DNA from 4 places in the Enterovibrio sp. FF113 genome. Region 3 is predicted to be linked to each of the others. Evidence: predicted binding sites of a transcription regulator. Region 3 holds the regulator's gene; each other region holds the start of a gene.

Region 1 (7,780 bases), on a different contig from region 3:
GCGCACTTAAAGCTGTCGCTCCTATTTTGGTTTTTGTCTTGGTTGCCGCGTCAATTGCGAACCAACGTAAAGGCCAACATACGCACTTGCGTCCTATCGTTACTCTGTACCTCGTGGGTACCTTTGCCGCGTCCATTACCGCGGTGACCATGAGTTTCTTATTCCCAACGATGCTGACATTAACTGCGTCGGACGCTGCCATTGCACCGCCAGAAGGCATTGCTCAAGTGATTACCACACTGCTTTTCAATGTGGTCGATAATCCTATCAATGCATTGATGACAGGTAACTTCATTGGCATTCTCGCGTGGGCCATTGGTCTGGGTATTGCCTTGCATCATGCCTCAGACACAACCAAAACTGTGTTTGGAGATATAGCTGAAAGCGTGTCGTTCATCGTGCGCTTTATCATCAAACTGGCCCCAATTGGTATCTTTGGTCTGGTTGCCAATACCTTTGCAGAAACAGGTTTCAATGCATTGATGGGCTACGCCCACTTGTTAGGTGTACTTTTGGGTAGCATGGCATTCATTGCCTTGGTGGTTAACCCGATCATTGTTTACGTGAAAACGCGCACTAACCCTTATCCATTGGTTTTCCAGTGCCTACGTGAAAGCGGTGTGACAGCATTCTTCACGCGCAGTTCAGCGGCAAATATTCCCGTGAACATGCAACTGTGTAACAAGCTAAAACTGGATGAAGACACGTATTCTGTTTCCATTCCGTTGGGTGCGACGATCAACATGGGTGGCGCAGCCATCACGATTACCGTATTGACGCTGGCAGCCGTTCACACGTTGGGCATTCAAATTGATTTGGCTACGGCGATTCTGTTGAGCATTGTTGCTGCTGTATCAGCATGTGGAGCGTCAGGTGTTGCAGGTGGATCGCTATTGCTGATCCCACTGGCGTGTAACCTGTTTGGCATTCCAAACGATATTGCCATGCAAGTCGTCGCCGTAGGCTTCATCATCGGTGTGGTTCAAGATTCCGCTGAAACGGCATTGAACAGCTCGACGGATGTGGTGTTTACTGCCGCGGCATGTCGCGCCGCTGAACGCGAAGCGATGGAAGCGAAAATCGCCAAATAAGCATTTTCACATGCTCAAAAACAAAGGCGCTTCGGCGCCTTTTTCGTTTACCTTTTCTCCATCTCCTCATCTAACACCATGATAAATTCCCGCAATCCCATTTTTGGTCGCCCAAGCATTAACCAATCTGTCTATTCTGGTTTACACAGCGTTGTAGACGTCTAGACTGATAGCTTTCTTTTAGTGAACGTTATCCTATATAATCCCGCCTCATTTTTGCGAGCCACCTCAACAAAAGCATTCAAATGTGTGCCGGGCTCTGAACTTAGACATTCCGACACCAAGGGTTATCTATGAATTTTTCTGCGAAAACTGTCGTCATCATTGCTATTGGTGCGGCACTTTATGGTATTGGCGGCTTACCCATGTTTGGTATTCCCGTGTTTGCCAATACAACGCTAAAACCAGCAATGGCTATACTCGCGCTCTTCTCTGTCCTTTTTGGCCCTGTCGTTGGTTTTTTCGTGGGTTTCATTGGCCACTGGGTCACTGACCTATTTGCGGGTTGGGGGGTGTGGCTAACGTGGGTGTTAGGCTCAGGTATTGTCGGTATGGTAATAGGCTTTTTCCCAATTCTGACCAAAAGGCGCCTAAAGTACGGACGGTTTCCGACTTTTGATATCGTCCTATTCTCACTGCTCGCCTTGCTCGGCAATGTTGTGGGGTATGGCTGCTCCGCGTTTCTTGACACCGTGTTATACGCCGAACCCTTTACCAAGGTATTCATTCAGCTATGCATTATCGCCGCAGGCAACGCCCTGCTGGTGACTGTTGTTGGTTATTTCATTCTGCAGTCCGTTGCCAAGCGCAACAGCCAGTATCGTAACCTGACCGAGGCCTGATCTGCACCATGACCATTGAATTCAAAAACGTTAGCTTTCGTTATGATGCGCTGGTAAACCCGACGCTGAAAGGCATCAACCTCCGCATCGAAAAAGGCGAGAAAGTACTGATTATCGGGCCAAGTGGCAGCGGAAAATCTACGCTAGGCCAGTGTATTAACGGTTTGATTCCTCATGCTATTGAAGGCGAAATTTCAGGTTCGCTTAACCTCAATGGCACTGAAATTACCGACATGAAACTCACGCAATACACCGAGTTGGTTGGCACGGTATTGCAAGACACCGACAGCCAATTTGTCGGTTTAACTGTGGGTGAAGACATTGCTTTCGCGTTAGAAAACCAATGCGTATCCGTCGCCGACATGCACCCAGTGGTTAAGGCCACCGCCAAAATGGTGGATTTGGATGCCCTACTGAATCACGCGCCTCACGATCTCTCTGGCGGTCAGAAGCAGCGCGTCTCTCTGGCTGGTATATTGGTTGACGATGTCGACGTGCTCCTGTTCGATGAACCGCTGGCGGCGCTGGACCCAAAAACGGGCAAACGTACCATTGAGATCATCGATCAATTACACCGTGATACCGGTAAAACAATCATCATCATCGAGCATCGACTCGAAGATGTGCTGACCCATGCGGTTGACCGCGTGATCTTGATGGATAACGGGACTATCGTTGCCGATACCACGCCGAATGCACTCATGATGTCAGGATTACTTGAACGACATGGCATTCGCCAACCTCTGTATTTCTCTGCGCTTAAACACGCAGGGTGCGCCTTAAGCGAAACAGATAATCCTGCATATCTCTCGACGCTGCCTGTTGAACAATTCGCTTCTCAATTGCAGCGATGGGCTGGCGATTATGTACCATCGATACCCACTCGCGACACCACGCCGCTGTTGAGTATTGAAGGATTAACCTATTCGTACGATGGCGATAAGAACGCGCTTGAAGACGTCACCTTTTCCGTTGATCGTGGCGAAATAGTCTCTGTTCTCGGTAAAAATGGTTCAGGGAAATCGACCATTACCAAACTGGTGATGGGCGTACTCGAACCAGATGCTGGCATGATTCGTTTTAAGGGTGAAGATTTCAGTGATCTGTCGATTTTTGAGCGCAGCAAGAAAGTCGGCGTGGTCATGCAAAACCCAAATCATATGATTTCTCACCATATGATCATGGAAGAAGTGACCTTTGGCCTCAGAAACCTCGGCCTTAGTGAAGCCGAAATCGAGAAACGCGCACTAGACGTCCTCGAGCTTTGCGGCCTGAGCAAATACCGTCACTGGCCTGTTGATGCATTGAGTTATGGCCAGAAAAAACGCGTCACCATTGCATCAATATTGGTGATGGAACCGGAACTGCTGATCTTAGATGAGCCGACAGCAGGTCAAGATTACCGTAACTACAGCAACATGTTGTCTTTCATCCAGCGTTTAAACAAAGAACGCGGCATCACCGTGATGATCATCTCTCACGATATGCATTTGGTGCTTGAATACACCACTCGTTCTATCGTGATTGCCGACAGCAAGCTGATTGCTGACGCGCCAATGACATCGGTATTCAGCCAACCGCAGTTACTGGACGAGGCCAACCTCGCCACCACCAGCCTGTACCAACTCGCAGACCGTGCCGGTATTCGCGACATTGACGGATTTATGCAGCAATTCATTCAAACAGAGAGCAACGCCAAATGAAAGCCTCGAAGATGAAGTTTGGTATCAACTACATCGATACGAAATCACCCCTTCACGCGCTGAATGGCATCACCAAGTTTGCTTTGTTCATGGCGTGGGTGACTGTTGTTCTCACCACTTTTGACCTGCGTATCATTGTTGGCATGGTGGCCATCGGGTTGGCATTGCTGAAGATGACAGGCGTGGCTTTTCGTGTCTACAAACCGCTTTTATTGGGCACGTTGAGTGTTCTAAGCATGAATGCGGTATTCATGTTTCTGGTCGCCCCACAGCAGGGGGCTGAGTGGATAGGCACAACGACTGAACTATTGAAGTTACCGGGTAACTATTCGTTAACACAAGAAACCCTTTTTTACTTGATAACAGTGACACTGAAGTATTTCAGCATGTTCCCCATCGCACTGGTGTTTGTGTTTACCACGCACCCAACAGAGTTTGCATCTAGCCTCAACCGCATTGGTGTGCCGTACAAAATTGCCTATGCCGTTAGCCTAACACTGCGCTATCTGCCTGAAGTGAAGAATGATTTCGTGAACATCATGCATGCACAACAAGCACGTGGTGTGGATTTCTCAAAGAACGCCCCACTCATGGCGCGTTTTAAAGGTGTGGCGAAAATTTTGATCCCGCTTATTTTCTCTAGCCTTGACCGTGCAGATGAAATTTCCAACGCGATGACATTGCGTGGCTTTGGACGCAATAAGTCGCGCACTTGGTACAATTATCGTCCATTGGCGAACAAAGACTGGCTCGCACTGGCTGCGATCACTGTTGTGGTGGGATTGGCGATTTACAAACGATCTGTTGAAACAGCCACCATCTGGTATCCGTTCTAACGCACGATGTAAAACGCGCGGCGTTTGATACAAAAGTGGTTGATACTAAAGTGATTGATACTAAAAAGGAGCGTTCACACGCTCCTTTTCTGTTTCTGTTTCTGTATTTTTTGGCTATTTCCGCACTTCTCAGCTTTAGCCTTCCAACACCTTCATCAGCAAGTAGCCGTCATACATGGCTCGCTTAACCAAAGCAGCCCCTGGCATCGTTGCTTGCGTATAAAAATAACTCTCTTCTAACATGAGGTTTTCACAGTAATGTGGAAGTGATTGGTTAAGCACTCTTTCCATAATCGCAGGATAAAGAACTGATTTGGCGCGATTAAATTCGCCGCCAATCAACACTCGCTGCGGATTAAACAGATTCACCACAATCGCGATGGCTTGCCCTAGGTTATGACCCAGTTCAGTAATCACATTTACCGCCACACCATCACCTGCAACCGCGGCGTCGCAGATACTATCAATGGTCAGTGGTTTATCATGCAAAACACTTGGATGCCCCTGATCTAGCATTACCTGCGTGTCTTCCAGCACGGCTTGTAAACTGGCGACGGTTTCCAAACACCCGTTATTGCCACAAAAGCAACGCTTTCCAAACGGTTTAATCTGAATATGGCCCAGTTCGCCGATGTTACCTACCTGCCCTTCCAGCACTTTTCCATCGATCATGATGCCCGCACCGACGCCATGATGAATCGAAATGAGTACGGCATTTTCTACATCACGCGCGTTACCAAACAGCTTTTCAGCCAACGCCCACGATCGCGTGTCATTGCCAATAAAAACAGGTAAACCTGTCGCCCGATGAATGGCCGCGCCCAAAGGCATATTATGAACATCGTAATGCGGCATTTGAATAACAATGCCTTGAGTACTGTTTACTAGACCAGGAAGAGAAACCGCAATCGATGTGACGCGATCAACGATGTTCGAATGCGTAGAAAAGAACTGGTTAATATGCTGTTGAATGAGTTCAATCAACAAATCCTGATCCCGTACATGGATGTCATGGCGCTCTTCAACCAGAATGTCGCCACCCAATGAATGCAATGCAAGTGTCAGGTAGCCACGCCCAAGGCGTATAGAAAGAAACTGCCACCCTTCATTGTCCAACACCAATCCGATCGCGGGACGACCACGACTTGCAGGTTCGCCATATTGGGCTTCTTTGACCAAGTGAGCATCGATTAGCTCACGAGTAATTTTAGTGATACTTGCAGGGGCTAACTGACTGCGTTTAGAAAGCTCAATTCGGGAGATAGGCCCAAGTTGGTCGATCAGCTTATATACCGCTCCAGCGTTGTTACGCTTAATGTGATCTATGTGTCCTGGCTGGGCGAGAATCATCCCAATTTCCCTTTAAAATTCATTAACAGTGAATTTTTTTACTTTGCGAAGTAATTGTGAAGCGCCATGGTTGGATGTCGTGATACACGTCACGACCTATTTGATTTATCGCAATGACATTTATATCAAATGCCGAAAATCAACAAGTTAATGGTATTTCATTCTGTAACTGATGTGTCAATTTGTATCTCCCCAAGACAGTGGCGAGCGAAACTGCCATAATCTCGCCCCTCACAAAATTCTGACTGTAAAAGCCGTATGTACAACGTCAACGAAATATTTGAAACCATTCAAGGAGAGGGCACGTTCACAGGTGTACCTTCGGTCTTTGTTCGCCTTCAAGGCTGCCCTGTCGGTTGTCCATGGTGCGATACGCGCCAGACGTGGGACACACTCCCGAACGATGAACGTGATTTCGGCACAGTGATCGCCAAAACAGGCGACAGCCCAACATGGACCTCAGTTTCAGCCGAACATATTCTTGCGCACCTTACGCAAAGTTACACGGCAAAGCATGTTGTGATCACTGGTGGGGAGCCTTGCATATTTGATTTATTTCCCCTAACAACGCTTCTTGAATCAGCGGGTTATCGCTGTCAAATCGAGACCAGTGGTACGTATAAAGTGAAAGCGACAGTCAATACGTGGGTAACGGTATCTCCGAAAATTAATATGCGCGGCAAACTGCCCGTGTTAAATGAAGCGCTGAAACGCGCCAATGAGATCAAACATCCCGTTGGAACCGAGTCAGATATTGAAAAACTCGATGCACTGCTCGAAGGGATTGATTTATCAAATAAAGAAGTCGCATTACAACCCATAAGCCAAAAACCGCGGGCTACCGAGTTGTGCATTAAAACCTGTATCCGTCGCAACTGGCGCTTGTCCATTCAAACACATAAGTATTTAGATATCGCTTAAGCATTTATCGCTTAGTTTGCACCCAATCTGGCAAACTTAGACACAAAAAAAGGGCCGTAGGCCCTTTTTTTTCGTGCAATGAAATATTACTCACCCGTATAGATGCAGCCAGCCGTACAGGTTTCTTTAATCATCACTTTACTCAAACAAGGCAGTGACGGCTTAAGTTGATCCCAAATCCATTTCGCCAACACTTCGCTCGTTGGGTTTTCTAACCCTTCAATATCATTCAGATAGTAATGGTCCAAGCGATCGTAGATAGGCTTAAACGCTTCTTTGATTTCAGAAAAATCAATCACCCATCCCGTATACGGATCCACTTCACCGGCCACATAGAGACGCACGAGGAAAGAGTGACCATGTAGGCGACCACACTTATGACCTTCTGGTACGTGTGGCAGCAGATGCGCCGCTTCAAACATGAATTCTTTAAACAGTTCAGTGTGCATTTTATGCGTTCCCGTGTTCATTTGTAGTTTCTAGCGCGGCGATGCTACTGAATATTCGCGCCAAGCTCAAATTGAATCGCCCTCAATTCGTTTCGCAAGGTTTGCGATCAACTGAAGGTTAGCGAGAAGCAAAAAGACATCAGCAAAGCGACAGTTGAAAATGCCACCGTCAGATAGCGATCAAGACCTCCAGCCACAGAAAATGATCAGTATCGTATGTTTCTTTGCCACGCCAACTTGAATTCGGTCGTGTTTTCCCGTTGATTTCCCAAGAATTGCATGCGTGAACAGTCCATGTAAACCAAGTGTCTTGAGGTAGTTTAGGGTTAGAGGTAAACTTGCCGGCTTAAGTTTGAATTATCCTAGCCTGATGACTCGATTCCTCAGGCATTCTTCAACGGAGTTAGATGCAAATTATGAACTATATGCCTGTAGCAGACGTCCTGCGCGGCAAAACGGCAGTAGACACAGAAGTCACTGTCCGTGGTTGGATCCGCACCCGTCGTGATTCAAAAGCCGGTATCTCTTTCCTCGCCATTTATGACGGCTCTTGTTTTGATCCAATTCAGGCAGTTGTTTCTAATGAGC
Region 2 (7,780 bases), on a different contig from region 3:
TGTCGCGCCTCAGTTTAAAGCACAACGCGAAGTGGCACGTATGCGTCGCCGGTTGAGGTTGAACCCTACCACGTAGCAAAAGGGAGCCTTCTTTGCTGGGAAGGCTCCCTATCCTTTTTAGTCTGTGATGAATGACACTGAGTCGCAGCCAGTCATATATATAGCTAGCGCGGAACCACCCGCGCTGTATCGCCATCCACATTGACCTGCACTTGCTGACCATCTTGGAAAATCATATCTGGGTTGACCGCCTGAACGATCGAAATGATCTTTCCACTGTCATCGAGTTTAATCGTGAGGTTCACCCCGTTACTTTCCCCAGCTTTTGCAGCAGCTTCACTGCCGGCATAACCGCCAAGCAACCCCCCACCAATCGCTGCGATTTCAGAGCCTGTGCCGCCTCCAACTTTGGAGCCTAGTATTCCACCAATGGCTGCCCCTGCGATGGTGCCAATGAGATTGGTTTGACTAGAGCTGTCGAGAGTCACTGGCTCTGCCTTAATCACCGTGCCGTAATACACGTCTTGAATGGTACGTGTATCTGTTGTGCCGTAGGAATCGCCGTAGGGGTTTGGAGATGTGCAACCTGCTGTTCCTAGTGCCAATATGGAAATACAAAATACACCGATATGATTTGCTTTCATGCCTTGTCCACCCTGTGTGAAGTCGGCATCAATTATAGTGTTCGACGGCTGAGTCTATGTGCGTGTGACGAAAGAAAAAGCGCCAATTGGCGCTTTTCTTATCTTAAAGACAAACCAGTTATGCCTCGTCTTGTGCTCATTAGCACCACGCGACTCAGTGCTGAATGACTCAGCCAAGCAGTCGCTTGCTGATGCGAACTAAGGGCAAGGGTTTGAGTATTTCGCGCTCACTTCATCGATGCGAATTAACAGCTCTTCTGGCAATTGAATATCGATAGATTCGATATTGGTTTTTAACTGGTCGAGTGTCGTCGCACCAATGATGTTACTGGCAACGAAAGAACGACTGTTCACAAACGCTAATGCCATTTGCGCGGGGTCGAGCGAAAACTCGTTGGCGAGGTCAACGTAGGCTTTTGTTGCGGCTTGTCCTTGCTCTGTGAAATAACGTGCAAACCGTTCCCATCGGGTACAACGAGCCCCTTCTGGACGAGCGCCATTCAGATACTTACCCGTGAGTACACCAAACGCCAGTGGCGAATAAGCCAGCAACTCAACACCTTCTTGATGGCTGATTTCTGACAGGCCCACTTCAAAGCTGCGGTTGAGCAAGTTGTAAGGGTTTTGGATTGAAACAATGCGAGTTAGGCTGTGTTTTTCCGCCAATCGCAGATAGCTCATGACACCCCAAGGCGTTTCATTCGATACACCGATATAGCGAATTTTTCCTTCACGCACCAGTTCCGATAGCGCATCTAGCGTATCGAGCAAACTGACACCTGAGTTTTCATCTTGATGTGTATAGTTAAGTTGGCCGAAGCTATTCACATGGCGTTGTGGCCAGTGAACTTGATACAAGTCGATGTAGTCAGTTTGTAGGCGAGCAAGACTGTCATCAACCGCCTGACGTACATTGCGGCGATCGAGCGACATGTTATCGCGAATGTAAGGAACACCACGTGGCCCCGCCACTTTGGTTGCAATGACCACTTTGTCGCGCTTACCTGATTTTTGCAGCCAGCTACCGATGTATTTCTCTGTTAACCCTTGAGTCTCTTGGGTGGGGGGAACGGCATACATTTCGGCCGTATCAATAAAGTTCACACCAAGATCCAATGCTAACGACAGTTGTTCATGGGCATCAGCTTCTGAGTTTTGTTGACCAAACGTCATGGTACCGAGGCATATTTTACTGACGTCTAAGCTGGTATGAGGAAGAGTATGAAATTGCATCCGTTCTCCTTGGATTTCGCTTATCGCCCAATGAGGTTGATTTGGCTCATTGTCGAGAGAAGAGGTTTGAACTTCCATCTTAGGAGATTCTGCCTCAGGTACAAGCTTCAAAAACAGTGAAAGCTTGTACGACTTCAACTCGTTGAGTAAAAGACAGTCAGCAAGATGCACCAAGAGTGAAAATCACACAGCATAAACAGAAATTTCATCAAGATAATCTGTCAGTCAGCCCCATTTTTATACTAGGATTAACATTTGGTTAACAATGCGGGAGGCGAGATGAAATTAAAGCAATTGAAAAATTGGATACAGGCTCACCCTGACAATGTGCCGCATTGCTATGTGGTGGCACATGCTGGCGGGGCACAACATATTGTGGAAGTGGAAGTTAGGCATCAACTAGAACCTTTGAGAGATGATAAAACCGATGAAGTGATGCACTTTGACAACATGGAGCAAGTCAGTGCCAAGCTGAAAAAGCTCGGTATTAGAAAGGTAACGATGCGCTTACTTGACCCCTATGATGAATTTGGTCCTGCCGATGCCTCGTGCAAAGAAGACATGGAGATCTCGCTCTAGCGGGTCAACGAACACGCCAACTGCAATAGACTCTGTATCTTTCGGTTACTCGCTATCTGATAATAAGAAATGTCGGGCGAGTATCCTTGCGGTGAATTGGGTTCGTAAATAAAAGCCTCTAGGTAACGTTTTGATAGGTTGACCATTTGCCCCGTAAGCTTCTGTCTTCACTTTGCTGTTAGCCGCTTTCGGGCGTAGCTGCATAAATTCACCGTGTTTTGCTGAAATCTCGTGGATCTTGCCTAGCACAATAAACTCCATTAATTCTTCCCAATCTGCCTTAAGTTGTTTCTCTTCCTCTTGTGATGGTTGCCAGATAAGCGGCATTCCAACGCGGCGTTCTGACACCGGGATTTCGCGTTCGCCTTCAACAGGCACCCACAACACTTTGGACAACTTATTGCGGATGTGGCTACTTTCCCATGTCAGTCCATGAACACCAGTTAGCGGCGCAACGCATACAAAGGTGGTTTCTAGCGGTTTACCACTGTGGCTAATGGGGATCGATTTCAGCTCAATACCAAGATCCTGAAAATCTTGCTCTGGCTTGCTCCCAGCTGTCGCACCCAGACAGTTTTCCAACAACATACCGACCCAGCCTTTTTCACGACGAAGATCGGCAGGACAAGCAATGTCTCGTTGCGAAGCAAGCTCGCCAAGGGTAAATCCTGCCAGAGCATAAGCACGATCGAGCAATTCTTGTTCGGTTGTTGGCGCGGGGATCATGGGGCTATCCATTCAATGTTAATCGTCAGAACGCTATCAGCCAAACACTGAAAACACCAGTGTTTGTATGGGACTGACAATGGGATCACTCAGTAATGAGTATTTTCCAATGTTATCCACAAGGATCAAGCGATAATCATGACTCCCTAGTGTCATGGATGCATATACAGTGCTTTTAATGTGTTGATTATAGAGCGATCGTCCATTATTGATGAGGAAGTGTACGAATGGTGTGGGTAACTCTCATTTTGGTGGATCTTTGAGCACTTTAAGATCTTATTGATTCTCCAAGGAGGAAATAGAATGTGGTTTGTTTTTTTTCTCATTCAAAGCATTGATATTAAATGGTTTATTTTTGGTTTCTCAAATGGGCGTAAAATCATGTATGGCCATCACATCATGCTTTATTACAGTTTAAACGGTGTTCTTCACAAATCTATCCACAGAAAGCGTGAATAAATGTGCGCTTGGTCTCATCAAGTTGTTTATAACTTATGGTGAGGGCTTGTTTTATCCCTAAAGGCGGTTGAACTCCCCAAAAAATGCGTTTCATTCACAATGTTTGTTTACCACTGTGTACATAGTGTGAAAAAATCACTGTTAATAGAGATTTATATTTGAGGTCGTCCAGTGATAGATGGCGATGGTTACCGTCCTAATGTAGGGATAGTAATATGCAACAGCCACGGTCAGGTTCTCTGGGCTCGTCGATATGGACAACATTCCTGGCAATTCCCCCAAGGTGGTATTGATGACGGTGAAACGCCGGAACAAGCCATGTACCGAGAGTTATACGAGGAAGTAGGGCTCTCGAAAAAAGACGTAAAGATCCTGGCGACAAGTCGCCATTGGTTGCGATACAAGTTGCCAAAACGTCTGGTTCGTTGGGATTCAAAACCAGTGTGTATTGGGCAAAAGCAAAAATGGTTTTTGCTCAAGCTGGAATGTGACGAGTCAAAAGTGAACATGCAACGGAGTGGTACGCCAGAATTTGATGGTTGGCGTTGGGTCAGCTACTGGTATCCGGTCAGGCAGGTGGTGTCGTTTAAACGCGATGTTTACCGACGCGCAATGAAAGAGTTTGCAGCGATTGCGATGCCTTTTCGTGAGCGAAAAGTGAAGCGCAGTAAAGGTAAACGAGGCTCAGCTAAAAACTAAAGGAAGGCTTAGAGGGCGCCGATGCTGACGAAACTGCGAGATATCGTTAATAACGTGGCGTCATCCAGTGACGTTAAGCAAGCGCTCAATACTTTAGTGAGTGAGACCTGCTCTGCGATGGATACAGAGTGTTGCTCTGTTTACATCGCCGATCACGATCGCCAAGTCTATGAATTGATGGCCACCCAAGGCCTCAATGCGAAATCGCGTCGTGTGGCGCTGTCTTTCAACGAAGGTCTCATCGGCCTTGTTGGCCGTCGAGCAGAACCCATCAATCTTGCCTTTGCCAGTGGGCATGTCGACTTTAAACATTTCCCTGATATCGGTGAAGACGTTTTTAATGCGTTTCTTGGCACCCCAATCATTTATCGTCGTCAGGTTCTCGGTGTGCTGGTTGTGCAGCAACGAGATTCCCGTCAGTTCAACGAAAGCGAAGAGTCTTTTCTTGTAACCTTAGCTGCGCAGTTGGCTGTGGTGTTTGCCCATGCTAAAGCGCAAGGCTTGTGGCCGAGCGATGTCAAAGGCTCTTTGCTATTGGAAGGTGCCGCAGCGTCTCCCGGTGTCGCAATTGCAAAAGCGTGGTGTGATGTTTCCCAGCCTCGCCTCGATCTTGTTTCTCCTGCTTCTTGTCTGGATAACCAAAAAGAGCGTGATCGCTTAGAGGGTGCGTTAAGTGCTGCGATTTCTGATTTCCGTCGCCTGAGAAAGCGTTTTGACAATGAGTTGAATCAAGACACGCTGGCGATCTTCGATCTTTTTATCCATTTACTGAACGATCCTGTGCTTCGCAAAGCCATGAACGAGCACATTCAGCAGGGCGATCTCGCGGAGTGGGCTGTTAAGCAAACGATTGATTCTTTTGCTGAACGTTTCCAAAACATGTCCGATCCCTATCTTCGTGATCGTGCTAATGACGTAAAAGAGCTTGGTCAGCGTTTGTTGTATTTCCTCGAGAATCAGGAAACCAAGCAGTGGAACCTTGATGAGCCCGTCATTTTGTTTGCCCGAGAGCTGACCGCGGCGATGTTGGCTGCCATTCCACGAGACTGCTTGGCAGGTGTGGTGGCAGAAGAGGGCGCGGTGAATGCGCATGCTGCAATTTTAGCGCGAGCATTAGGTATTCCTGCCGTGATGGGGGTGGAATTTAACCCACAAATCATTCACCAGAAAAAAGTGGTGCTGGATGGCTTTAAAGGTCGCGTGCTGGTTGAGCCCTCTGCGCACATTCTTAAAGAGTACAAGCGCCTTCGCGATGAAGAACTGGAGCTGCAACAAGAGGTGGACAGTGCGTTTACTCGGCGCACAGAAACTGCAGATGGCGTGAGGGTGGAGATCCACCTCAATGCGGGGCTCAGTGCCGATACGAGTATTGCGATTAACCGTGGTGTTGACGGCGTGGGTTTATACCGAACGGAAGTGCCGTTCTTGATGCAACGCAGCTTTCCTTCAGAAGAGGATCAGGTAAAGCAGTACCAGTCGATACTGGATTGCTACCCAAAGCAATCTGTCGTGATGCGAACACTCGACATTGGCGGAGACAAGCCGCTTCCTTATCTGAAAATCGAAGAAGACAATCCGTTTTTGGGTTGGCGAGGCATTCGTTTCACGCTCGATCACCCCGATATCTTCCTTATTCAAGTCAGAGCCATGCTGCGTGCCAGTATTGGGCGAGACAATCTCGCTATTCTTCTGCCGATGATTTCAGGGCTTTCGGAGCTACTAGAAGCAAAAACGCTGGTGAATCGGGCATTTAATGAAGTGTCTGAAATAGCCGTGTCACAAGGGAAGAAACTCAACAAGCCGCGTCTTGGTATTATGGTTGAAGTGCCATCGGTGCTTTACCAGTTTGATGCAATTGCTCCGCATATCGATTTTCTGTCTGTCGGTACCAATGATTTGACTCAGTATCTGTTAGCTGTAGATCGAAACAATGCCCGTGTGGCGGACGTCTATGATACATTTCATCCTTCAGTGCTGGCTGTGCTTCACCAGATCTTGATGAGCAGCCAACGATTGAAGTTACCTGTGAGCGTGTGTGGTGAATTCGCAGGTGATCCCATAGGCGCTGCATTGCTGGTGGGTATGGGTTATCGACAGCTCAGTATGAATACGCGTAGCGTTGCCAAGATCAAATATGTACTTCGTCATATCCCGTCAGAGGCGTTGCAGAAACATGTTCTCGCGATGCAGCAGTTGTCTTTAACTGGCGAGATACGAAAAGCCTCAGAAGACTTTTTAGAACGTTATAGCTTGGGTGGCCTCATCCGAGTCGGCAAATAGGAACATTTTCATGGTTGATGCCACCTTGTGGCTGTTCGGGGCATGCCTTGTACTCGGCAGCTGCGTCGGTTTGCTAGCAGGTTTGCTTGGCATTGGTGGTGGCTTGATCGTTGTGCCTGCGCTATCGGTACTTTTGCCGTGGGCGGGCATCACACCTTCATTGGTTATGCCAATGGCACTTGCCACATCGCTGGCCAGCATTGTTATTACTTCTTCTTCTTCCGCTTATACCCATTACCGTTTAGGCAATGTACTGCCTGCTGTTGTGCGAAGCCTGTTGCCCGGCGTATTGCTTGGCGGTTTATTGGGTAGCGCGATCGCCGATCGATTACCTGCGGAATACCTGCCTCGTGTGTTTGGCGTTATTGTGCTTTTGTTGGCGCTTCAAATGGCGCTGTCATTACGCGTTAAGCCCGCTAAGCCGTTCCCTTCGCCTGTAAGAAATGTGTTCAGTGGCGGTCTGATAGGCATGATTGCTAGCCTTGCGGGTATTGGAGGTGGGTCGCTGACTGTGCCTTACCTCAATTACTATGGCGTTGAAATGCGCCAAGCGATCGGCAGTGCCTCTTTATGTGGTGTTTTTCTCGCGCTAGCAGGTATGGCGGGTTTTATCTTTTTTGGGCTGACACAAACTGAAACCTTACCAAGGTTCAGCGTGGGATATGTTTACTTACCTGCGTTGATTGGTATTGTAGTCACCTCTGTTTTTACAACGCGATATGGAGCGAGGCTGACTTCACGGTTGCCGACGCCAATCATTAAACGTGTTTTTGCCGTGTTCTTGCTCTTGGTTGGGGCAAGTATGTTTTTAAGCTAAGGAAGACAACTCTATGTCTCTGACATTTCCCCAAATTGATCCCATCCTGATTGAAATTGGCCCGCTTGCGATTCGTTGGTACGGTTTAATGTATCTAGCGGGCTTTGCGTTTGCCCTTTGGTTAGCTAATCGTCGTGCTGACAAGGCTGGTAGTGGCTGGACACGTGATGAGGTCAGTGACTTACTGTTTGCGGGATTCTTAGGCGTTGTGCTAGGCGGGCGCATTGGCTATGTGCTCTTCTATCAATTTGATGCTTTCCTTGCTGATCCTATTTTTTTGTTCAAAGTGTGGACGGGCGGTATGTCTTTCCATGGTGGCTTGCTCGGTGTTATTACCGCCATG
Region 3 (7,780 bases):
GAGCGCAATGAAGCGTTGATCAGCCAAGAAGTCGCCGATGCGTTGAGTGTCAAAAATGGTGATAACGTGCGACTCGTGTCGGTGTAGGAGTAGATGATGACACAATGGATTGATAACCAGCCCATCGCGGGTGATGGCGATATGTTTGATTCACTGAATCCGTTTAACAGTGAGTCAATATGGCAGGGACGAGCAGCCACATCTCCACAAGTGGAAGCCGCTGTGAGTTCGGCGAGAGACGCGTTTGCCACATGGAAGCACACCGCTTTCGCAGAACGTCAGGCACTGGTCGAACGTTTTGCCGAGAAGCTAAAAGAAAACAGCGAACACATGGCACAAGTGATTGCCGAAGAAACCGGTAAGCCACTGTGGGAAACCCGCACTGAAGCTGCTGCCATGGTCGGGAAAATTGCCCTTTCACTGCGTGCTTATCAAGAACGAACGGGTGAGCGCAGCAAAGATGTTGCTGGCACACAGGCGGTGCTACGCCATCGCCCTCTAGGGGTAATGGCGATATTTGGGCCTTACAATTTCCCCGGACATTTGCCGAACGGTCATATTGTTCCCGCGTTGTTGGCGGGGAATACCGTGGTATTTAAACCTTCGGATTTAACGCCAAAAACAGCAGAAGAAACCATTAAGCTTTGGATTGAGGCGGGACTGCCGAAAGGCGTGATCAATATGGTCCAAGGAGGGCGTGAAACGGGCGAGGCGCTGGCACAATCTAAAGGCATCGATGGTCTGTTGTTCACAGGTAGCGCTAACACAGGTCATATTCTGCATCGTCAATTTGCGGGAGAGCCGGGCAAAATGTTGGCGTTGGAAATGGGCGGAAATAACCCGATGGTGATTTCCGATCAATACGGCGATCTTGATGCCACCGTGTATACCATCATTCAATCCGCATTTATCAGTGCAGGGCAGCGTTGCACCTGTGCTCGTCGTCTTTATGTACCGAAAGGCGATCGCGGTGATGCATTGCTTTCGCGTTTGGTTGAGATGGCCAAAAACATCAAAGTGGGTGGTCAATTTGATCAACCTGCCTCGTTCATGGGGTCACAAATCTCTGTGCGCGCAGCAGAAGGCATTCTTGCTGCTCAGGGCAATCTCGAATCACTGGGTGGGCAGCCGCTTCTAAAAGCCCAGTTGCTGCATGATGCCGTCGTCACTCCGGGCATTATTGAAGTGAGCCAAGTGGCTCAATTGCCTGATGAAGAATATTTCGGGCCACTACTTCAAGTGGTGCGTTATGACTCTCTTGAAGACGCAGTCACGCTGGCCAATGATACCCGCTACGGTTTGTCGGCAGGGTTAATTTCAACCGATGACGCAGAATGGGCGTATTTTCTTGACCATATTCGCGCAGGTATCGTTAATCGCAATCGCCAGCTAACGGGCGCGAGTGGTGATGCACCTTTCGGCGGGCCGGGAGCATCAGGCAATTTACGACCAAGTGCTTACTATGCCGCTGACTATTGCGCTTATCCTATGGCGTCAATGGAAGGTGAGGATGTGTCCTTGCCTGATCAACTCAGCCCTGGGCTGTCGTTGTAACAAAAGATAAGTAACTACCGAACACTCAATGTAGGAGGATGTGATGGAGCGCGTTCAGGCTTTATTTGATGAGCTTTGGAAAGACTATATCGATAGGTTATGCCCGTCGGCAGCAAAAGTGCATGCGTTATTAGAAGAGGGCAGTCCGCTTCTCAATGACCACATCGCGTTGCGCACTTTTGCGTTACCCAAGGTGGGGCTAGATCGTTTGGCTGCGCCGTTTATCGCCATCGGTTATACCCCTAAAGGGGAGTACCATTTCAAAGCGAAAAAACTGTACGCGCGGCATTATGAGCATCCTAACCCTGATGCACCCAAAGTGTTTATCAGTGAGTTGCTGGTGGGACAGTGTTCCACGGAACTGCAGCAGGCTGTTCGTGCCTTGGTTGATCAGGTAGATGACACAGCACTTAATGATCCCGCGTTCTTGTATGGTGGTCGTTTGTGGGGCATTGACACGGAAACTTATCATCAGTTAGCGGCGGAAAGTGAATATGCAGGTTGGCTGTCTGCTCATGGCTTTGGTGCCAATCATTTCACGGTGAGTGTGAATCAATTGAGTACGCTCCATGACGTGTTGGATGTGAACCAATTGCTGCGAGAGTCAGGTTTTGCGATTAATGAATCTGGCGGTGAGGTGAAAGGGGGTCCGCAAGTGCGCTTGGAGCAATCGGCAACCATGGCGGACAAAGTGACGGTGCGCTTTAGTGATGAAGAACTGATGATCCCGGGTGGGTTTTATGAGTTTGCCAAACGTTACCCGTTACCGAACGGAAGCCTGTATCAAGGGTTTGTTGAGGCCTCGGCAGATAAAATCTTTGAAAGTACCGATAAGTAGGGACCGTTAGTGGCTCATGCAGTCGCTACTCCTGTAGCGATTGCCCATCGCGTGTACCGTTCGCCGATCTAATTGCGCTCTGATACCAAGTTTGATGGCCACTCTTCGTGAGAGGTCGGTGTTGATTTGCGTCCGTCATCACCGAGCATGCGCTGTAGCTGATAGTGAGACATACCAGCAAAGCCAGTCAATTCGATGCTGACCTGACCCCAAGGGACGACGGCAGGTGTCGTATTTATGCGGCTAAACGCTTGATGTTCCAAGTCCATATCGATGCTCCATCATCGCAAAAAAACGTTGCACGTAAATGTATACATGCTTTGCATTGAAAGGTAGCACTGGGAAAGGGGTTTTGTGGATTTTTTGACGTGATAGTGATCATGCTTAAACAAAAAAGCCACCATAATGGTGGCTTTCATTTCAAAGCAATAATGCTTAGCGAGTACCGTATACCACGATAGTTTTACCGTGTGCAGAAATTAGATTCTGCTCTTCCAGCATCTTCAGAATACGACCAACGGTTTCACGTGAGCAACCTACGATTTGACCGATTTCCTGACGGGTGATCTTGATTTGCATACCGTCTGGGTGAGTCATAGCATCTGGTTGTTTCGCCAGATTAAGCAGTGTTTGCGCGATACGACCAGTCACATCTAGGAATGCTAAATCACCAACTTTTTGGCTAGTGATTTGCAAACGACGAGCCATCTGAGAAGAAAGGCGCATCAGAATGTCTGGATTCACTTGAATCAGCTGACGGAATTTTTTGAATGAGATTTCAGCGACTTCGCATGGAGATTTAGCGCGAACCCAAGCTGTACGCTCCTGATCTTCCTCAAATAAGCCCAGTTCGCCAATGAAGTCGCCCTGGTTGAGGTAAGAAAGGATCATCTCTTTGCCTTCTTCATCCTTGATCAGTACAGCCACAGAGCCTTTCACGATGTAATAAAGCGTTTCAGCTTTCTCACCAGCATGAATCAGCGTACTTTTTGATGGGTACTTATGAATGTGGCAGTGTGAAAGGAACCACTCTAGTGTTGGGTCTGTTTGAGGTTTTCCTGGAACCATATCTCTCATTTCCTCTGCAGTTGTTGCCTGATGAGTCTTCCTTAGCCCACCGTCCTGCGGCACAAGTCCGTGGGATAGCATAAAGTGTCAACCGTCAGGCTACAAGCTCTCTGTTTGAGTCATTGAGTTTATCCTTTTTCCAGCACGATTTCTTGATTTTGATATGGACTTCCCCCCCTATTAAAGGCTAAAAACGTGGACAAGATCACGACACTGAAAGTAAACAGGAGAAATAGATGCGAGCAAGCGTCAAGTGGTGCGGAAAAGAGACGTTTTTAGGGCAGTCGAATTCAGGTCATAGCATCGTGATGGATGGGAATGGCGGAGAAAAAGCCCCGAGTCCAATGGAAATGGTGCTGATGGGGGCCGGTGGATGCAGCTCTGTCGACGTTGTTGCAGCGCTTAAAGCGGCTAATCAAGCAGTGTCATATTGTGAAGCCGAACTGACGGCAGAGCGCCGAGAGCAAGCACCGCGCTTGTTTACCCAGATCAATATTCACTTTGTGGTCACAGGTACCGCATTGGATGAAGCATTGGTGGCTTCTGCGGTCAAAGACAGCCTAGAGAAATACTGCTCGGTGTGTTTGATGTTGGGTGCCAGTATTGAAATGACCCACTCTTACGAGGTTCGTGAGGCGGCTTAATGGCGTGTTTGCGGTTTTGTTGGAAGTGACCATAAAACAAAGGAGGGCATGCCCTCCTTTTTTGCTATTGGCTGTTTATCAATGGATTGCCAAGATCTTCATACAGAAAAGGGAGGCTCTCGTGGGCTTAGCTTATCTTGCCCGTTTCGATTAACTGCTGAATAAGCGGTTGGATGATCAACTCCATGGCGAAGCTCATTTTGCCCCCAGGCACAACCAAGGTGTCATGCCGTGACATGAAAGAGCCTTGGATCACGGCCAGAAAATAAGGGAAATCCACTTTCTTGATGCCGCGAAAACGTATCACGACAAAGCTTTCATCAAGACTTGGAATGCCTTTAGCGTTAAGCGGGTTAGAGGTATCAACGGTCGGTACGCGCTGGAAGTTAATGTGTGTGCGACTAAACTGCGGCGTGATGTAGTTAAGATAATCGTCCATTGAGCGCACGATGGAGTCCGTCACGGCTTCTCGTGAGTGGCCGCGGTCGCGCGTGTCGCGAACAAATTTCTGAATCCACTCCAGGTTCACAATTGGCACCATGCCAATGAGCAAATCAACATGCTGAGCCACGTTAATTTCGCCGTCGGCAATACCGCCGTGAAGCCCTTCATAGAACATTAAGTCGTTATTCTCTGGCAAATCTTGCCATGCCGTAAACGTACCTGGCATTTGGTTATACGGCACTGCTTCATCAAACGTATGCAAGTAACGGCGGAATTGTCCCGTACCGTGTTTGCCATATTCATCGAAAAAGGATTCTAGTCTTGGGAAATCATTGGCTTGAGGGCCAAAATAGCTGATGTGACGACCCTGCTCTCTGGCCTTGCGAATTTCAACGTCCATTTCAGGACGCGTAAAACGGTGAAAACTGTCGCCTTCAACCCAGGCCGCGCGGATGTCCATCATATTGAATATCTTCCGAAATGCGTCGGAAGTGGTGGTGGTTCCTGCCCCAGATGAACCGGTGACTGCAATAATCGGGTGTTTTGCAGACATGACAAACCCTGTCAATTTTTAAAATGATGTCAAACAATTAACAGGGTGTAGCGTATTGGTCAAGCAGACGTTAAGCGCTGAGTGATCGCGCGTGCTTGATATCGACCGTTTCGTGTAACTCAGAATAGACCACCATGGCTTCTTTGTTCTTGAGCAGGACATAGACTTGTTCGACTTTTTCATCGAAGCTTGCTTCTTGCTCGCCATAGTCTGTGCCCTCGCGCAGCACAAAGTGCTCAACCAAGTTTTTCAGGGTCTCTTCTGGGATTTCTTGCCAAGGGATGATCATCGCGATACCTACAACATAAAACGGTGGCGGAAAGTGGCACTAAACACGATATCGGTGCTGTTATCGTGGTTAAACATGTTTTCTAGTGCCAACAATTCTATCGCACTGGTATCAAAAAGGTAGCGATAACCTAGCGCGAACTCATGAACGGGTGATGTGAGCTCTCCCAACTCCTTACTGTCAGTTTTAGCTTGTGAGATAAGGTATTCACCAATGAAGTCATGGTTTTCTCGCCATCGATACTGGTAGCTAATTCCTCCATTCATTCCGACGGACTTTACCGGAGCGAAATGTTGCTGTTTGTTGGGTCGATGCACCATCGCAATAGTCGCTGTTACGTGATGATTTTCTTGTTGGTAGGCGTAATTGACCTGCAAAGACTGTTCAAAAGACGTGTTGGTAAAAATGCCGTGGCTGACGCGATTGAAAAACAAGGTGACGCCTAGGCTAATGGCATGGTGCGTTGTGCGATAGAGGGTCTGTTCACCATAGAGGTTAATGGCGCTTAGCAATGGGTCGCCGACAAAATCTTCCATTGGATCGTTGTTGTCGCTGGGATAGTCGATATAAAAGCGGTTTTCATTGACCTCGGTGCGCCCATTTTGATCAATGCCAAAAACGCTGTGAAACTTTTCCGTCAGCCCATCTAGACGATTATTGGCAGCATAACGGTATTGATACCAAACACCGAACTTTGTCTCTTCACTGAGTGCATGCATGAAACCGAGCATGAATTGATTGTGGTAATAATCGAATTGATATTCTGGGGTATTCGCCCACACGCTTGCCATCGTTGCAGAGGCAAATACCTCCGTTTCATCCGCTTGCAAAAGCGTGGGGTCTTGCATGATGGGCGTTAACCCTGTGATTTGCAGTGGCGCTTGGCTTTGTGAAATGAGTGGCCCAAAGCGCATGGTATCGGCATGGGCACTGGGCACAAAGAAAGATATCGCCAATAGCGAAAAAGCAGTGCGAGATAATGTCATATTTCACCTCTCTCGCCCTGCGTGTTGTGGCTATTCTAAGTGCAGGGCTAACCAGCGTGGTACTTCCTTCTCAAGCCAAAACTCGGGGTGCTTGAGCGTACCTGACACGAAGCCAACATGACCGCCATACTCTGTTAAATGGTAATCAATGTTATCGGGCAGGTGACCGGTTGGTATCACTGCCTGTGTCATAAATGGGTCATCTTTAGCATGGATCACTTTCAGCGGTGTCGCAATGTCTTGTAAGACAGATAACCCACTGCATAGTTTGTAATAATCCTCCGCGCTTTTAAATGCATGGAGTGGTGCCGTGACGGTTTCATCGAACTGATACAGTGTTGAAATCTTTACTTTCTGACCACTTTTCCAATGACCGATTTCGGGGTGACGTTCGAGCTTTTTCGACAGGGTACGATTCATTGAACGCAGCAAGTAAGCCTGATAAACCTTGGAAAACCCGAGCTGGATGCGCGATGAACAAGCCGCTAAATCGAGAGGCGGGCTGATCACACAGCCGGCGTTAATCAACGGGTCATGGTTAAATTCGGCCAGATAGCGCACCAACATATTGCCGCCCAGTGACACGCCCGTTGCAACCCTAGGTACGTCGGGAAAACGGGTACTGATGTATTCCAGAACAAAGCGCGCATCGCTGGTTTCACCTGAATGGTAGCTGCGTGGCTGGCGATTAATCAGACCGCTACAGCCTCGAAAATGCATCATGACACCGAGCCAACCTTGTTGTTTGAAGGCGTTGAGCAGGCCATTGGCGTATGGGCTGTAAAAACACCCCGCTAAACCATGAAACAAGATAACCACAGGTTTGCCTTGGGCTTGTTCTGGTGGCTCTGTCCAGCACAGATCGAGAAAGTCACCGTCAGGGGTATCTATGCGCTGCCAGATCGGTTCAAACAAGGCTTTGCGTCTGACAAAGCGAGGCAACAGTGTTTGCACGTGGGGGTTACGTCCCCATTTCATGGGCTCGAAATTTTCAGTCATCAAGGTCACACTCACATCGCAAATTCGGACAGCGGGGGATTGGCTAGCAATTGTGCCAGCTGCTGGCAGCCGTTTTCCAGCGTTTCTCTATTGGGCGGCGCGCTCACTGCAATCCGCACGCAAGGTGGTGCAGAATACCCCGCTGGCACAAACAGCTCAGAGGATTTGATCTCCAACCCCTGTGCTTTACACGCAGTGAGGAATTCGCTCAATGACCATTCATCGGGGAGTCGTAACCAACCATGAAAACCATTGGGGTGAAAACGCAGATCCGCATTGCCAAGATATTGTTGTAGTAATGCCCAGCGTTGTTCCATTTCAGTACGGATAGTTTCTAAAATTCGGTTAGCGCCTCCATTTTCCAACAAAATCGACGCCATAGCGGTGAGCAAGGGACTGATCATC
Region 4 (7,780 bases), on a different contig from region 3:
GAGGCATAAAGCAACCACACGCCATAAACCGTCGCCAGTGTTGATATAATCCGTACTCTCGTACTGCTTAGTTCTGAGTAAGATAGCTTCAACAAGTAGCTGCCAACCAGTAAATAGGGCACCAGAATCATTTCCGACGCGATGGTGAGGAGATCGTCATACCCGCCACCAATGAGATACATAAAAATCAGGCAAAGTTGTACGACAGAGCTGGTTAGCCATAGTGAACGTGTTGGCGCGCCATTACTGTTGGTTTCGGCAAAGCACTTGGGGAACATACCTTCTTTTGCCGCACTATAAGGCGTTTCTGTGGCCAGTAAGGTCCAACTTAGATAAGCCCCGCACACAGATATAATCAAACCGGCTCCAATAATCACAACCCCAGTCTTGCCGATCAGCGCTTCGAGTATTTTTGCCGTAGAAGGGTTTGGGTATTTAGCGAGTTCTGGCGTCGATACCACACCCATAGCGAGCAACGTGACAGACACATAGAGGAACAAACAGGTGAGTAACCCAAGGATGGTGGCACGACCAACGTCTTTTCGGTTTTTAGCGCGGCTGGATACCACTACGGCACCCTCCACACCGATAAATACCCACACAGTGATCAGCATGGTTTGTTTGACTTGATCAAATAAGCTGGGCTCATTGGCGATTTGTCTGCCGCTGAAATCGAACGTAAAGGTATGCCATTTGAAAGCAATCAGTGCGGCGACGATAAAAATGATGATGGGAATAAGTTTGGCGATAGTGGTGACATAGTTGACGATAGCTGCGGTTTGCACCCCGCGTAACACCAAGGTGTGTACAAGCCAAATGAGTATTGATGACAAGCCAATGGAAAGTAGCGTGTTGCCATTTCCAAATAGGGTTAACGAACTGGTGTCGAAGAAAAGCCCCAGCGTACTGAAAACTATCACCAAATAAGACACATTCGCCACGGCGGCACTGAGCCAATATCCCCAAGCAGAGAAGAACCCACATAAATCACCAAAACCGGCTTGGGCATAACCAAATACCCCCCCCGTCACTTCCGGTTTGTTGACGATGAGTTCTTGAAAGGTCAGAGCCAAACACACCATGCCAAAACCTGTGATTGCCCAGCCTAGCGTCACGGCCGCAGGGCTCGCAATAGCAGCCATGTTCTGCGGCAAGCTAAATACACCAGCGCCAATCATTGAGCCAATCACTAGCGCCGTTAGCGCTTTCAAGTCCAGTTTTTTGCCCAAAATAATGCCCACAAAATCTACTTCAGAAGTGGGTCATTATAGTTAAGAACTTATAGGGAGCATTTGTTCAGAAATGGGATTAATGATTGCTAATTTATTGGATGCGATTGAAGAATCACAAGATGTCTTGAAATAGGAAAGGTTTCGCGGCATTGAGTGCATTTAATACACAAAATACCGCGAGGCAGTAATTTTTGAAGACAGCTTTAGTGCAGGTGTTCGGGCAATCCGTTAATCACGAAACCTTGTGCAAACATACTTTTCGCCGAATCTCGTTGATCCTCGCTGCGCATTGAAGCTTGTTCGAAATCGCGAAAATCACCAAATGCGATAACCGCGGATGATGTGTCTGACGCCATCGCTTTTTGCATCAGCGCTGCCGCATCATAAGTGGCTGTTGGTCTTGCAATACGGATTTGAGATGCTTGAATGCCAGCCTGCTGAAAAAGGGATAAACAAAAATTTGAAGGCGGTGCAATCAAGGTGATCCATTTTTGGCTGCTGCTATGCGTTTTCAACAAACGAAGCAGGTAGGCCAATTCACTCATATTGTTTTGATATACGCTAACTGGCACCAGGTTTCCCGACGTTGTGCTGCTAGCCGACAGGGTACTTGAGTCAGCTTCATGAAAACTCCTAGAGCCTGCCGCAATACGTGCGTAATGCTGGCGAACCGCAGAGCGAGAATGGTCTGAATGAGATACCGCATGAAGCGTTGCATATGATTGTTTCATCTCAAAGTCCTGTGTGTATATCCAATACTGTATAGGCATACAGTAGTTATATATTTATCAAAAAACAATAGGAATGAAGAGAACATCGAGACGGTGATCACGAATATTGATGATCTTATCGGTTTAAAAATCAGTTTATGTGGCCTGACGGCGTTGTTAAAATGGCCTCACAATGGAAATACATAATGAGATCTGGATATGGATCAGGAATTCTGGCATAGCCGCTGGGCGGAGAATCGTATTGGTTTTCACCTTACCGACACGAACCCTCTGCTGACAAAATATTGGGCAGCATTAACCCCAAAACGCGAAGAAGCGGTATTTGTCCCTCTGTGCGGAAAGTCAGTGGATCTTGGCTGGCTGGCGACAAAACATGATGACGTGGTGGGTGTGGAATTGAGTGAGATCGCCGTGCGTGCGTTTTTCTCGGAGCACCTTTATACGCCGCTGGTGACGGCGATCAGCCCTATCATGAAGCTTTATCAGTTTGATGAGGTCTCCATTTACAGCGGTGATTATTTTACCGCGCCGTTAGACACCTATCCGTTGATTTACGATCGCGCAGCACTGATTGCTATGCCCCAAAGCATGCGACAGCGATATGTTGATAGGCTTCTTTCTTTGCTGCAACCGGGTGGTCGAATATTGTTAGTGACATTGGATTACCCACAAGATCAGATGGATGGCCCTCCTTTTAGTGTGACGACGGAAGAGGTGATGTCACTGTATGACGGCTATAAAATTACGCAGTTAGCACGAGATGAAAACAGCGATCGCCCACCGAAAGGGCAAGCGGCTTCGTATTTCGTAGAAGAAGTGTGGATGATCGAGTCGAAATAAAACAAGAAAACTTGACGTTCTCTCATTGAAAACCAGCCACCCATTGGGTGGCTGGTTTATTTCGGCAGCGCCAATCTAGGTTCGTTTTGTCCGATTAGATGTAGCGCTAAACAGATTAATCGAGATCAAAAATCAATCTGAATGGCAGATGCTGCGGTAACGGCTTTACGCACTGCTGAATTAGTATCTGTGTCTCTTGCCAATGCCACACCAAGACGGCGACGGCCATCAATGTCCGGCTTACCAAACAGACGGACTTGGGTATCAGGGTAACGTAGTGCTTGTGCAAGACCATCAAAACCAATGTTGTTTGAGCTGCCTTCTCCTAACACCACGGCAGATGCCGAAGGGCCATACAAGTTAATCGCATTGATAGGTAAACCTAAGAACGCGCGAACGTGAAGAGCAAACTCAGAAAGGTCTTGCGAAATCAGCGTTACCATTCCGGTATCGTGTGGACGAGGGGACACCTCGCTGAATAGCACATCATCGCCTTTTACGAATAATTCCACGCCAAATAAGCCATAACCGCCTAATGCCGCCACCACTTTCTTTGCGAGTTCTTCGGCTGCCTGACGGGCTTTTACGCTCATCGCTTGAGGTTGCCATGATTCGCGGTAGTCACCATCTTCTTGGCGATGGCCAATGGGTGCACAGAAATGAATGCCATCTATGGCACTGACGGTAAGAAGGGTGATTTCATAGTCAAAATCAACAAAGCCTTCGACGATAACGCGACCACGCCCTGCACGACCGCCTTCTTGTGCATAGTTCCACGCTTTTTCGATGTCAGCATTGGTCTTCACAACACTCTGGCCTTTGCCTGAAGAGCTCATAACAGGTTTAACCACACACGGCATACCAACAGATTCAATTGCCGCGTGAAACGCTTCTGAGGTATCAGCAAAGGCATACGGGGAGGTTGCCACACCAAGTTCTTCTGCCGCAAGACGACGAATGCCTTCTCGGTTCATGGTGAGTTGGGTTGCGCGAGCGGTAGGGACAATATTCACGCCGGATTTCTCAAGCTCAACGAGGCGATCAGTGGCAATGGCTTCGATTTCTGGCACCACGTAATCTGGTTTCTCTTGGGCAATGATGGCTGCAAGCGCATCGCCATCGAGCATATCGACGACATGGCTACGATGCGCAACCTGCATCGCGGGTGCATCCGCGTAACGGTCACACGCGATGACTTCAATGCCAAGACGCTGACATTCAATCGCTACTTCTTTACCTAGCTCACCAGAGCCCAACAGCAGGACGCGTGTGGCGCCCGGACGAGTTGCTGTACCAATCATGATTATCTTCCATCAATGCAAATAACTGCTGGTGATTTTACCTTAAGCAATCGTTTGCGCAAGCGTTTGCCTGTGTGGTTTGTAAGGTTTTAGGAAGAATGAACTAAGTGAGTGTTTATTGGCGACGGGTTGACGATGACGGGGTGATTAATGCTTAGCAGTGATAAGTGGTCGATAGAAGTACCGCCGCCTAAAAAGGCGGCGGAAAACGACAAAAAGTCGTATTAGCTATTTTTAGCTTTACGCGTTTCCCAATGGGTAATAAAGAACACCGCAGCGACGATGATCGCAGCGCCCAACCAAAGGCGACCCGGCGGGACCCAACCAAACACCAAAAATCCGAACAACACATTCAAAGGCAGTTTGGCATTGTCAAAAGGCTGAACGAATGACGCATCCGCAGCGGCATACGCTTTGGCGATAGCCCATTGAGCAACAGCAGTGAGCAGGCCTGCACCAAGCAGCATAAGCCACACCATTTCTCCTTTTGGCATTGTCCAATCTGGTATCGCTAGCAAGATGTTAAACGGCGTGATGAGCAATAGCAGGTAAACGACCATGGTGGTGGGTGAGTCGTTGTGCGACAGTTTCTTAACCATCAAGGAATAAGTTGCCCAGAAGAACGCAGCACCGATAGGTAGCATGGTTGCCCAGCTAAAATCGTCTGACCAAGGCTCAAGAATGATCATTGCGCCTACAAAACCGCTCAATGTAGCAAGCCAGCGGGCAGGGCCTACTCGCTCACCCAGAAATAGGCCTGAACCAATTGTGGCAAACAGTGGGGAGGTCATCAGTAACGCAATGCCTTGCCAAATCGGAACGGGATAAGCGAGTGCCCATAGCCAAAGTTGGATACCAATGACTGAGAAGAAAACGCGTAAACAGTGCATGCCGAGATGGTCGGTCTTAAGTGCTTGGCGAATGCCCATGCTTCTCAGCCAAGGGATCATCACAATCAGCGCAATAAAGTACTGAACAAACGCAACCGTGGTGGAAGGTAGTTGCATTTTGAAGCTGACATATTGCGCAAGGCTATTGATCATCGCAAAGCATACGCCAGCGGTGAGCATCCAAGAAGCGCCAAGAACGGGGTTGTGAGATTGGCTCATGCGTGTACAGAAATTAGGAAAAGTGACGTGATAGTAGCGAACTTTGTCTGCGGGGTATAACGAAAACGCCGGCGTTACCCAGCGTTTTTCAATGTTATGACGATAAACGCATCAACTGGGCATTAAATGGCCAAATAACCCAACGGAATGTCTGGGTTTAGGGCCTCCAAAACCGCTTGTGTATCTTGCAAGTGGCTGATCACGGCATTGGCTTTTTCCACCAAAACAACTTCTTGGATGTCTTTCAATGCTACTTCTGCCAAGTTCATGGCGATGAGCGCGACTTGCAACGGGGGAAGACTAGGGTTGAACGCGGCATTTTCTGCGTACATACCTGAGAAGATCTGCCCGTTATTGTCACGGATAGCCACACCGCTCAAATTGTGTGAATACGGTGCATGACTGCGATTCGTTGCGCTGACAGCAGCCTGAATAAGTGCATCGTCTTCCTCGGCCGTTAAACCATGATTAACAGGAACCAGCAGTGGCTGGTCGATACCGAGATCAATCGGGCCAAAAGGCTCTGGCAGATATTCGTGTAATAACTTGGCTTCACGATCGGGAAGTTGAATGTTTAGTGTATCCGCACCGTTGATCTCATTCATAAACTGACGGCAGTGGCCACATGGGCTGTAGTTGATGGTGATGTCTTTAAGCGCAGATTCCCCCTTCAACCAAGCGTGGCTAATGGCAGATTGTTCGGCATGTACCGCTTGATTGAGCTGCACACCTTCAAATTCCATGTTCGCACCAAAATAGAGACGACCCGACGCGCCACGAGCAATCGCGCCAACATAGAACTTTGAAATAGGGGCGATAGAGTAAGCCGCAGCGATAGGCAGCATGGCAACACGCAGGTCTTTGTCTGCTAAGCCCGTTAGCTTGAGTAGGTTTTCATAGTCTTGGGCACTGATTGTCGCGTCAAAATCTGGCGAGGTGCAGAGTTGTTCCATAGCCTCTTTGAGTGGTGAGGGTAGGGCTGCAATCGCGTCTTGAATGCTAACTCGCATGCTTGCTCCAAGTGTTGTTGTATGGGGAATCATTTTAAGAGCAAACGCCTGCCTATTAATGTGATTTTGATCACTTAAATAGTGCAATGAAACGTATCATTTCATAAATATAAGTGACCTCACATGAATTCGATTTCATTTGATACAGGTCGAGATTGGGCTGCAATTAACAAAGAACTCAATGACATGAAAAACAAACGGGGCAAGAATGGCTGTCATGATCCCACATATCACTAACGCTAATGAACTTAATGCGCCCTCCTGATAGTGAGTTTCAGCTGCTTTTGCCGTGCCTATGGCGTGAGACACCGCGCCGATTGAAAGGCCTCTAGCAAGAGAGGATTTAATCTTCATGATGTTCAGTAGCGGATAGCCAATCAGTGCACCGAAAAGCCCTGCAACCACCACGAGTGCAGCCGTGACCGCGGGAATACCGCCTATATGTTCAGCCGTGCCCAAGGCAAAAGGCGTTGAGATAGATTTTGGCAACACAGATGCTGCTATCTGGAGATCTCCGCCCGCCAGCAACGCGAATGTGGTGCCAAGAGTCATTGAGAGCAAACTCGCGCCAAGACATGCCAGTAAGATGGTTTTCCAGTGTCGTTTAATCACGTGCATTTGCTCGTATAAGGGATACGCCAATGCAATTACCGCAGGGCCAAGCATGAAATTTATGGCTTTGTTCTGGTCAAAGTATTCTTTGTAGGTATTGCCTGAATAAATCACCATTGGCATCAGTACAAGTAAGCTGATCAGCAAAGGATTGAAAATAGGATGACGTAGTTTTAAGGCAATATGACGGGCGATGAAGTACACCACAAGGGTTGCAATAAGCCACATTAGTTATCTTCCCCTTGATATTTATCCAGAATTTTTGCCATAACAATCAGCACCACCGTAGAGCTCAATATCGTGGCGCCCAATAGAGGCATCGAATCGGTGATCAACAGATGAAAGTGATCCATTAGCCCCATGCTGGCAGGGATAAAGAACAGTGGCATGATGGTAATCAGTACCGTGCAGGCGTCTTTTACCCAACGTCCCGGTACGATGCCCGTTGTTAGGCTCACGAAAAGCAACAGCATGCTAATGATACTGCTGGGTATAGGAAGGTGTAACAGTTGAGTCAGTAAGCTACCCACAAGGGTATAAATCGCGATGAGTGCGAAACCAAGAAGATATTTCACGTCGAAGACCCTGATAGACAGTCGTGAAACTATTCTAGACTGAGCTCGCTATGAAAATCTTGTTCAAAACATGGTAATTCCTACCATTGCACAATAGTTAGGCAACGTGAAGGGCGTTACATCAGATAGATAATCGCTGCAGCAGCACTGAGCACAGAAAGAAGCGTACCTGTAATGATGGGCACAACGTTACGTTGTGTTTTCAATTCTTGTACGGGTTCATCGATGTGAATGTCAAGAGGGTCAGGTTCTGAGGGATTGGGTATCACTTCAGCTTGTCGTTGATAGGTTTTTTGAGGCAACGCAACGCGGTAGCCATGATCGCCCACCACATCTAACGGAAGTGTTTTTTCGCCATGGCGATAAGATT

The links. Region 3 encodes CRP, which controls carbon source genes, mostly activating them, when cyclic AMP is high. Its sites were predicted from a motif close to TGTGANNNNNNTCACA; they were not measured.
Region 1: the regulator CRP is predicted to act here: its motif matches at 5,901-5,916, upstream of queE (7-carboxy-7-deazaguanine synthase QueE).
Region 2: the regulator CRP is predicted to act here: its motif matches at 3,643-3,658, upstream of rppH (RNA pyrophosphohydrolase).
Region 4: the regulator CRP is predicted to act here: its motif matches at 6,283-6,298, upstream of cdd (cytidine deaminase).

Annotation. Positions count from the first base shown of each region.
Region 1 covers NZ_JBGONO010000030.1:23,702-31,481, forward strand. The annotation lists gene sstT (serine/threonine transporter SstT) at 1-1,091, shown strand, start outside; gene ACED36_RS19645 (ECF-type riboflavin transporter substrate-binding protein) at 1,385-1,933, shown strand; gene ACED36_RS19650 (ABC transporter ATP-binding protein) at 1,942-3,636, shown strand; gene ACED36_RS19655 (energy-coupling factor transporter transmembrane protein EcfT) at 3,633-4,472, shown strand; gene ACED36_RS19660 (ROK family transcriptional regulator) at 4,608-5,822, opposite strand; gene queE (7-carboxy-7-deazaguanine synthase QueE) at 6,081-6,743, shown strand; gene queD (6-carboxytetrahydropterin synthase QueD) at 6,830-7,192, opposite strand; gene asnS (asparagine--tRNA ligase) at 7,609-7,780, shown strand, end outside.
Region 2 covers NZ_JBGONO010000022.1:33,604-41,383, forward strand. The annotation lists gene ACED36_RS16985 (hypothetical protein) at 1-76, shown strand, start outside; gene ACED36_RS16990 (glycine zipper 2TM domain-containing protein) at 165-644, opposite strand; gene ACED36_RS16995 (NADP(H)-dependent aldo-keto reductase) at 843-1,877, opposite strand; gene ACED36_RS17000 (DUF6482 family protein) at 2,157-2,456, shown strand; gene mutH (DNA mismatch repair endonuclease MutH) at 2,502-3,182, opposite strand; gene rppH (RNA pyrophosphohydrolase) at 3,813-4,340, shown strand; gene ptsP (phosphoenolpyruvate--protein phosphotransferase) at 4,362-6,620, shown strand; gene ACED36_RS17020 (sulfite exporter TauE/SafE family protein) at 6,631-7,437, shown strand; gene lgt (prolipoprotein diacylglyceryl transferase) at 7,451-7,780, shown strand, end outside.
Region 3 covers NZ_JBGONO010000004.1:198,643-206,422, forward strand. The annotation lists gene astA (arginine N-succinyltransferase) at 1-87, shown strand, start outside; gene astD (succinylglutamate-semialdehyde dehydrogenase) at 97-1,554, shown strand; gene ACED36_RS04880 (DUF1338 domain-containing protein) at 1,598-2,392, shown strand; gene ACED36_RS04885 (hypothetical protein) at 2,461-2,661, opposite strand; gene crp (cAMP-activated global transcriptional regulator CRP) at 2,828-3,460, opposite strand; gene ACED36_RS04895 (OsmC family protein) at 3,697-4,104, shown strand; gene ACED36_RS04900 (phosphoribulokinase) at 4,232-5,101, opposite strand; gene ACED36_RS04905 (YheU family protein) at 5,172-5,390, opposite strand; gene ACED36_RS04910 (DUF3187 family protein) at 5,399-6,376, opposite strand; gene ACED36_RS04915 (hydrolase) at 6,407-7,375, opposite strand; gene ACED36_RS04920 (PLP-dependent aminotransferase family protein) at 7,387-7,780, opposite strand, start outside.
Region 4 covers NZ_JBGONO010000020.1:67,087-74,866, forward strand. The annotation lists gene ACED36_RS16195 (basic amino acid/polyamine antiporter) at 1-1,241, opposite strand, end outside; gene ACED36_RS16200 (hypothetical protein) at 1,436-1,963, opposite strand; gene ACED36_RS16205 (thiopurine S-methyltransferase) at 2,162-2,803, shown strand; gene purT (formate-dependent phosphoribosylglycinamide formyltransferase) at 2,929-4,104, opposite strand; gene ACED36_RS16215 (DMT family transporter) at 4,329-5,213, opposite strand; gene cdd (cytidine deaminase) at 5,336-6,223, opposite strand; gene ACED36_RS16225 (CidB/LrgB family autolysis modulator) at 6,359-7,063, opposite strand; gene ACED36_RS16230 (CidA/LrgA family protein) at 7,063-7,410, opposite strand; gene ACED36_RS16235 (hypothetical protein) at 7,527-7,780, opposite strand, start outside.